One region of the Nocardiopsis sp. EMB25 genome, then DNA from elsewhere that is predicted to be linked to it. Evidence: riboswitches for the same ligand, from Rfam matches in the RefSeq annotation. Region 1 holds a riboswitch; the other holds the start of a gene.

Region 1 (3,875 bases):
CGGTCGATCGCGAGCTGCTCGACGACGTCGACGTGCTCGCAGCCGCCGTAGTAGCGGCGCCCGGGGTAGCCCTCGGCGTACTTGTTGGTCAAAACGGTGCCCTGGGCTTCCAGGACCGCCTGCGGAGCGAAGTTCTCCGAAGCGATCATCTCCAGGGTTTCGCGCTGGCGCGCCAGCTCGGCGTCGACCGCCGCCGACACCTCCGGGTCCAGCTCACTGAGGCTCTGGTTGAGCACGGTCTTGTCGGTAGCCATCGGAGGCCTACTCCTCATCCTTGGTCAGAGCCTGGTACTCCTCGGCGGAGAGCAGGTCGGAGGGTTCCCCGGAGACCCGTGCCCGGAACAGCCACCCTTCCTCGTAGGGGCTGGAGTTGACCGTCTCCGGTGTGTCTTCGAGGGCCTCGTTGACCTCGACGACCTCACCGTTCACCGGCGAGTAGATGTCGCTGACGGACTTGGTGGACTCCACCTCGCCGCAGGTCTCCCCGGCGGTCACCTCGGTGCCCGCCTCGGGGAGCTCGACGTACACGATGTCGCCCAGCGACTCGGCGGCGAACTCCGTGATCCCGACGGTGGCGACACCGTCCTCGATCCGGACCCACTCGTGTTTGTCGGTGTAACCCAGCTCCGTGGGAACGCTCACTTCGACTCTCCTTGGAGATATACCTTCATCCTGCCGTGCGCGCGTGCGGCGCCCCGGCCCGGCCTACGCCTGGTCACACCCCGTACGTGCCGGTCCCCGGGTCGGGGATCCCGCCGTGGGGGTGGGTGGGCCCCAGGGGTGTGGGGCCCGGGCTGTCACGACTGCCGCTTGTAGAACGGCAGCTCGACCACGTCGACGTCCTCACCGCGTCCGCGCACGTCCACGGTGAACGCGCCGGTCGTGGTGTCGAGGTCGCCGTCCACGTAGGCCATGGCGATGGGGCGGCCCAGGGTGGGTGAGGGCGCGCCACTGGTGATGGTGCCGACGACGGCGCCGTCGCGCAGGACGTCCTGGCCCTTGCGCAGCGGGCGGCGGCCGCGGGAGGCGAGGCCGATGAGGCGGCGTTCGCGCGCGGTGCGCGCGGATTCCTCCAGGGCGGCGCGGCCGACGAAGTCACCCGGCTTGTCGAACTTGACCACGCGGCCGAGACCGGCGTCGAAGGGGGTGAGGTCGGCGGTGAGCTCCTGCCCGTACAGCGGCATCCCCGCTTCCATGCGCAGGGTGTCGCGAGCGGAGAGTCCGGCGGGGACCAGACCGTACTCGGCGCCCGCCGCCATGAGGGTCTTCCACACGTGCGGGGCGCGGTCGGCGGGGCGGATGAAGATCTCGAACCCGTCCTCGCCGGTGTAGCCGGTACGGGCGAGCAGCACGGGGACCCCGGCCACGGTGTGCTCGTAGCCCGCGTAGTAGCGGATCCCGTCGAGCTCGGCGTCGGTGAGCGGGGCCAGGATGTCCACCGCGCGCGGGCCCTGGACGGCGATCAGCGCGTATTCGGCTGACTGGTCGGTGACCTCGACGTCGAAGGCCTTGGCCCGTTCGGTGAGGGCCTCGGCGACCACGGACACGTTGGCCGCGTTGGCCACGACGAGGTACTCCTCCTCGCCGAGGCGGTAGACGATGAGGTCGTCCAGGACTCCGCCGTCGGCGGCGGTGATCATGGTGTAACGGGCGCGGCCGACCTTCACCTTGGACAGGTGGCCGACCAGGGCGTGGTCGAGGGCCTCGGCGGCTTGCGGCCCGGACAGGTGGATCTCACCCATGTGGGAGAGGTCGAAGAGCCCGGCGGCCTCGCGGACCGCCGTGTGCTCGGCGGTCTCGCTGGCGTAGCGCAGCGGCATGAGCCATCCGGCGAAGTCGACCAGGGTCGCGCCGGATTGTTCGTGGATCTCGCGCAGCGCTGTCGCGCGGGGCGCGGACGCGGGCTCTGACATGGGCACTCCCGAGAGGATGGGCGTCTGTCGTGTGTGGCGTTGCCATCCTCCCCCTCTGTCATCTGTGCCTGAGAGCTTCACCACGTGCTCGGCGTGGCTTGCACCTTCGGCGAGGGACGCGTGTCCCTGCTTTCCAGAGTGGTCTCGCCCGTACGGTCCACTGTGCCTGAGAGGTTTCATCGGGGAGGGATTGCTCCTTCGGCGGCCCACATTGGCTACGCGGGCGCTCTCCCGTACGGGGTCAGCAACATGATCAGCCTAGCAGTGGCCGCTCTCGGCTCCCAAGGGTGGCCGAGGTCTTACACGGCGCGCGGCCGAAACCTCCCTACCGCGGGGGCGCAGCCGTTAGCTTGGGTTCGGTGGAACGGGAACCGACGCGTGGGGAGGCGCGAGTGGGTACCGACATCGGGTGGGGGAGACGGACGGCGGTTTCGGGCCGTCGGGTGGTGCTGACGGTCGCGGCGGGTGCGGTGACCGTTCTGGTGGGAGCGGCGTGCTCCACAGTGGTTCCGGAGACCGCGGGTCACGTCCGCGGCGACGCGCGGCCCGTCGACCGGGCGGGTGGCGACGTTCCCTCGGTGGAGCGGGAGGACCTGGAACGGGTCTTCGACGAGGCGGGGGTGGAGGGCACCTTCGTCCTCTATGACACGAGTGAGCGGTCGGCCATCGTCGTCGATCCGCAGGAGGCCCACCGCCGCAGTGTGCCCGCGTCCACGTTCAAGCTGGTCAACTCGGTGATCGCGTTGCAGGCGGGCGCGGTTGCCGACGTTGACGAGGTCGTCCCCTACGGCGGTGAGCCGCAGCCGGTCCCGGAGTGGGAGCGGGACATGAGCATGCGTGACGCCCTGCCCGCGTCCAACGTGCCCGTCTACCAGGAGATCGCGCGCAGGGTCGGTCGTGACCGGATGGCGGCCTGGGTGGACCGGTTCGACTACGGCAATCGCGAGATCGGCGGCGCGGACGCGGTGGACCGGTTCTGGTTGGAGGGTCCGCTGGAGGTCACCCCCATGGAGCAGACCGTGTTCCTGGCGAGCCTGGCCCGGGCTGAGCTGCCGGTGGAGGAGCGGCACCAGCGCGCCGTCCGCGAGATCGCGATGGTCGACGAGGTCGGTGACCACGCCCTCTTCGCCAAGACCGGATGGGGCGGGACCGTGGACCCGTCGCCGGGGTGGTGGGTCGGCTGGGTCGAGTACGGGGACGATGTGCACACCTTCGCCCTGCGGGTGGACATCGAGGACGAGTCACAGCTGGAGCTGCGTGAGCGGGTCGGTCGGGAGCTGCTGGTCGAACTCGGTGTGCTGCCGCCGGAGGCCGCCGCCTGATGTGTCCGGCGGTGGGTCGCCGCCCCGCGTGTTCGTGACACGGTGTGGGCCCGGCGCGCGCCGGGCCCACACCGTGTCTTCGCGGCGTCCGCGTCCGACCTGGCTCAGGCGGCGTTCTTGCGGCGCTGGCGCACGGCTTCGGCCAGCTCGGAGAGCACGTGCTCGGTGGTCTCCCAGCCCATGCACTTGTCGGTGATCGACTGGCCGTAGGTCAGCGCGGCCGGGTCGCCCAGCTTCTGGGCGCCCTCCACGATGAAGCTCTCCAGCATGACGCCGATGATGCCGGTCTGCCCCCCGGCGACCTGCTCGGCGATGGCGGAGGAGACACCGGGCTGGCGGGTGTGGTCCTTGCCGCTGTTGGCATGGCTGGCGTCGATCATCAGCCGGCGCGGCAGGCCCGCTCGGCCGATGACGTCGAGCGCGGCCTCGACCGGCTCGGCGTCGAAGTTGGGGCCGCTCCGTCCGCCGCGCAGGATGACGTGGCAGTCGGGGTTGCCTTCGGTGACCACGACCGATCCGGCGCCGGTCGGGTCGACGCCGAAGAACGTGTGCGAGGCCGCGGCCGCGCCGACGGCGTCCACGGCGACCTGAACGTCGCCGTCGGTGCCGTTCTTGAAGCCGACCGGGGTGCTCAGCCCGC
Region 2 (3,875 bases), 970 kb from region 1:
GAGGGCCGAGCAGGTTTGCGGGCCCCCGCCTCCGGACAGCTTTGTAACGAAGGGTGCCGATTTCGCCCTCGGGTCCTGATCCAACGGGGGAGCAGGGACGAGCGCCCATCCGGCATGACGACTCGTGGGACGGAGCCGCTGTGAAGCACATGGAGGTCGTCGGCGTCCGGGTTGAGATGCCCTCGAACCAGCCGATTGTCCTGCTCAAGGAATCCGACGGAGACCGCTACCTCCCCATTTGGATCGGCGGGGTGGAGGCCACGGCGATCGCACTCGCGCAGCAGGGGGTGGCGCCCGCACGGCCGCTGACCCACGACCTGTTCCGGGATGTGCTGGAGGCACTCGACACCGGGCTGCAGACGGTGAACATCACCGGTCTGAGCGACGGGATCTTCTACGCCGAACTGGTGTTCAGCAACGGTGTGGAGGTCAGCGCGCGGCCTTCCGACTCGATCGCGCTCGCACTGCGGACCGGCACGCCGATCTACGCCCACGAGGACGTGATCGACGAGGCCGGGATGCCGATCCCCGACGAGCAGGAGGACCAGGTCGAGGCGTTCCGGGAGTTCCTGGACAACATCTCGCCCGAGGATTTCGGCCGGCGCGCCGAGTAGCGTCTCCCGGGAGTCGCGCGGCGGGGTGGCCCCCGCCGTGTCCTTGACGTGTGCCCGGGTAGGACGCCCACGCGAAAACACGGCTGTGACCTGCGGGTTCGTCGCGGTCGTCACTGATAGATTGGGTTATCGGGTCAGGGGAGGGGGACTGTGGTGGCCACGGCCGGGGCCTTGGGGCGCCCTCGGGTCGGACCCGGTGCGGATCCGGGGCCCGCGCGACGCGCGCACTTGGCGACGCGCCGCGTGCCTTCGTTGACGCTGTCGGTCGGTCGTCCTACGGTCGGTGCAGTGGAACCCGCGGCGCACCCTTTCCCTGAGTGGACATCCCCTGTCGACACCGCCGTGGGACGAGGAGCCGGAGGTCGGCGTGGCGGTAGCGGGCGGCAAGCGGGAGACCCATGACAGGCGGTCCGCGCTGCGGCTAGCGGGGCAGCAGGGCCTACTGTGCGAAGAGGACGTGGTGGCGCTGCCGATGGACGTCGGGTACAGGGGCCCAGCGGCGTGTACCGCCGCAGGGATCACCTACCGTCAGCTCGACTACTGGGCCAGAACCGGCCTGGTCGAACCGAGTGTGCGCGCCGGAGCCAACAACGCCCCCCTGTACAGCCTCCCCGACATCCTGTTGCTGAAGGTCGCCAAGCGCCTTCTGGACACGGGGATCTCCCTCCAACAGATTCGCAACGCCGTCGATCATCTGCGTGGCAGGCCCGCCCCCGATCTGGCCAGCATCACGCTGATGAGCGACGGCGTCAGTGTCTACGAGTGCACCTCGCCCGACGAGGTCGTCGACCTCATGCAGCGCGGGCAGGGCATGTTCGGACTGGCCCTGGGCAACGTGTGGCGCGAACTGGAGGAGGCGCTGGGCGTGGTCCCGGCCGAGGAGCGCGCCGACCTGCCCACCGCCCCGCCGCAGCCGGTGGATGAGCTGGCGCGCCGCCGCCGGGAGCGCCGCACGGGCTGAGCGGCCCCGCGGCGGAACCGGACTCGCGCCACGGACGTCGGACCCGCGGCGAGGCATCCGGGTCGTGGGGGACGCGTGGCACGGAACGGGCTGCGCGACGGGGAACGCGAGCCGGGCGGAGGGGCCGTGGGGCTGCCGACGGGATCGGCCGGTCCGTCGTGGTCGGGGGCGCCCTCGTACTCACCGACCGGTGGCTCCCGTTCGAACCGGCCGTGTTCGCCTTCGCCGGGCGGTCGGGAACACCTGCGGTTGAGGGGCCTGTGGACCGGGGGTCCAGTGGGGGCCGCCGGACACGCGAGACCCTGGCTCGGCTCCCGGCGCGGCTATCGAGTACCGTTTGGTCACAGCAGGGATGAAAACCGACATTCGCCCTGTCCGTACATTCACACACAGCGTCAACAGGCCGTCAATACCACGCGGGAGAGACCCCGACAGGGGCGCCGACGGGGCAATACTCCCCAGTAACCTCTCAGGCACCACGGACCGCGTGGAGGAGGCCGCTCTGAAGCCGGGCCGCGTCATGCCCGGTGACAGAGGGGGAGACCGTGAGGAACGCGCCGACCCGCTCGGCCCTGTCATCAGGAGGTCTCCGTGCCTGACCAGTCCACGCCAGACCCGACGCCGCACACGCCCGGCACCCCCGCGCGGGTCTTCGCCGACCGCCACATCGGGCCCACCCCCGCCGAAACCGCGGAGATGCTCAAGACCGTCGGCTACGGCTCCACCGCCGAGCTCATGGCCGCCGCCGTCCCCGAGTCCATCCTCACCGGTCCGGGTCGCAGCGCGCCGCTCGACCTGCCCGAGGCGCTCGGTGAGGCCGAGGCCCTCGCCGAGCTGCGCGACCTGGCCGACCGCAACCAGGTGCGCACCTCGCTGATCGGCCTGGGGTACTACGACACCGTCACGCCGCCGGTCATCCTGCGCAACATCATGGAGAACCCGGCCTGGTACACGGCCTACACGCCCTACCAGCCCGAGATCTCCCAGGGCCGCCTGGAGGCCCTGCTCAACTTCCAGACCATGGTCTGCGACCTGACCGGCCTGCCCGTCTCCGGCGCCTCCCTGCTGGACGAGGCCACGGCCGCCGCCGAGGCCATGACGCTGGCCCGGCGCGCCTCCAAGAGCAAGGCGGACGTCTTCGTCGTCGACTCCGACGTCTTCCCCCAGACCCTCGACGTGCTGCGCACCCGCGCCGAGCCCCTGGGCATCGAGGTCGTCGTCGCCGACCTGTCCCGGGGCCTGCCCGACGGTGACGCCTTCGGCGTCCTGGTGCAGTACCCGGCCGCCAGCGGTGTCGTGCGCGACCCGGGCGAGATCGTCGCCGCCGCCCACGAGCGGGGCGCGCTCGCGGTCGTTGCGGCCGACATCCTCGCGCTCACCCTGCTGCGCAGCCCCGGTGACCTGGGCGCCGACATCGCGGTGGGTTCCACCCAGCGCTTCGGCGTCCCCCTCGGCTTCGGCGGTCCGCACGCCGGGTACATGGCGGTCGGTGAGAAGCTGCGCCGCCAGCTGCCCGGCCGCCTGGTCGGTGTCTCGGTGGACGAGTCGGGCCGCCCCGCCTACCGACTCGCACTCCAGACCCGCGAGCAGCACATCCGGCGGGAGAAGGCCACGAGCAACATCTGCACCGCCCAGGTGCTGCTCGCCGTCATGGCCGGGATGTACGCCGTCTACCACGGGCCCGACGGTCTGCGCGCCATCGCCCGCCAGGTGCACACCCGCGCCGCCGCGCTCGCCGACGGCCTCACCGAGCGCGGCTTCGAGGTCGTGCACGGCGCCTTCTTCGACACCCTGCGCGTGCGCGTGCCCAGCTCCGCCGCCGTCGTCGAGCGCGCCCTGGCGGCCGGGTACAACCTCCTGGCCGTCGACCAGACCACGGTCGGCGTCTCGGTGGACGAGACCACCACCCCGGCCGACCTGGAAAGGGTGCTGGAAGCCTTCGGCGAGTTCGAGCGCGGCTCCTCCCGCGCCGGGCTGGCCGTCGACGAGAGCGCCGACCGGGTGCCCTCCGACCTGCGCCGGGGGGTGGACTACCTCACCCACCAGGTGTTCAACACCCACCGCAGCGAGACCTCCCTGCTGCGCTACATGCGCCGCCTGTCCGACCGCGACCTGGCTCTGGACCGCACGATGATCCCGCTGGGCTCGTGCACCATGAAGCTCAACGCCACCGCCGAGATGGAGGCCGTCACCTGGCCCGAGTTCGCGCGCCTACACCCCTTCGCGCCGCTGGACCAGGCGTCGGGCAGTGTGGCGCTGGTCCGCGACCTGGAGGCCTGGCTGGCCGAGGTGACCGGCTA

The links. Region 1 has a riboswitch for glycine ahead of gcvT (glycine cleavage system aminomethyltransferase GcvT). Riboswitches for the same ligand answer to the same signal wherever they lie in the genome.
Region 2: linked by a shared signal. The riboswitch ahead of gcvP (aminomethyl-transferring glycine dehydrogenase) and the one ahead of gcvT (glycine cleavage system aminomethyltransferase GcvT) in region 1 are both predicted to bind glycine.

The regions. Positions count from the first base shown of each region.
Region 1 covers NZ_JAMTDN010000001.1:118,625-122,499, forward strand. The annotation lists gene glyA (serine hydroxymethyltransferase) at 1-254, opposite strand, end outside; gene gcvH (glycine cleavage system protein GcvH) at 262-642, opposite strand; gene gcvT (glycine cleavage system aminomethyltransferase GcvT) at 798-1,913, opposite strand; glycine riboswitch at 2,057-2,157, opposite strand; gene blaOXA (class D beta-lactamase) at 2,306-3,235, shown strand; gene KIK06_RS00600 (3-deoxy-7-phosphoheptulonate synthase) at 3,340-3,875, opposite strand, start outside.
Region 2 covers NZ_JAMTDN010000001.1:1,086,458-1,090,332, forward strand. The annotation lists gene KIK06_RS04710 (bifunctional nuclease family protein) at 141-614, shown strand; gene KIK06_RS04715 (MerR family transcriptional regulator) at 1,087-1,575, shown strand; glycine riboswitch at 1,983-2,071, shown strand; gene gcvP (aminomethyl-transferring glycine dehydrogenase) at 2,272-3,875, shown strand, end outside.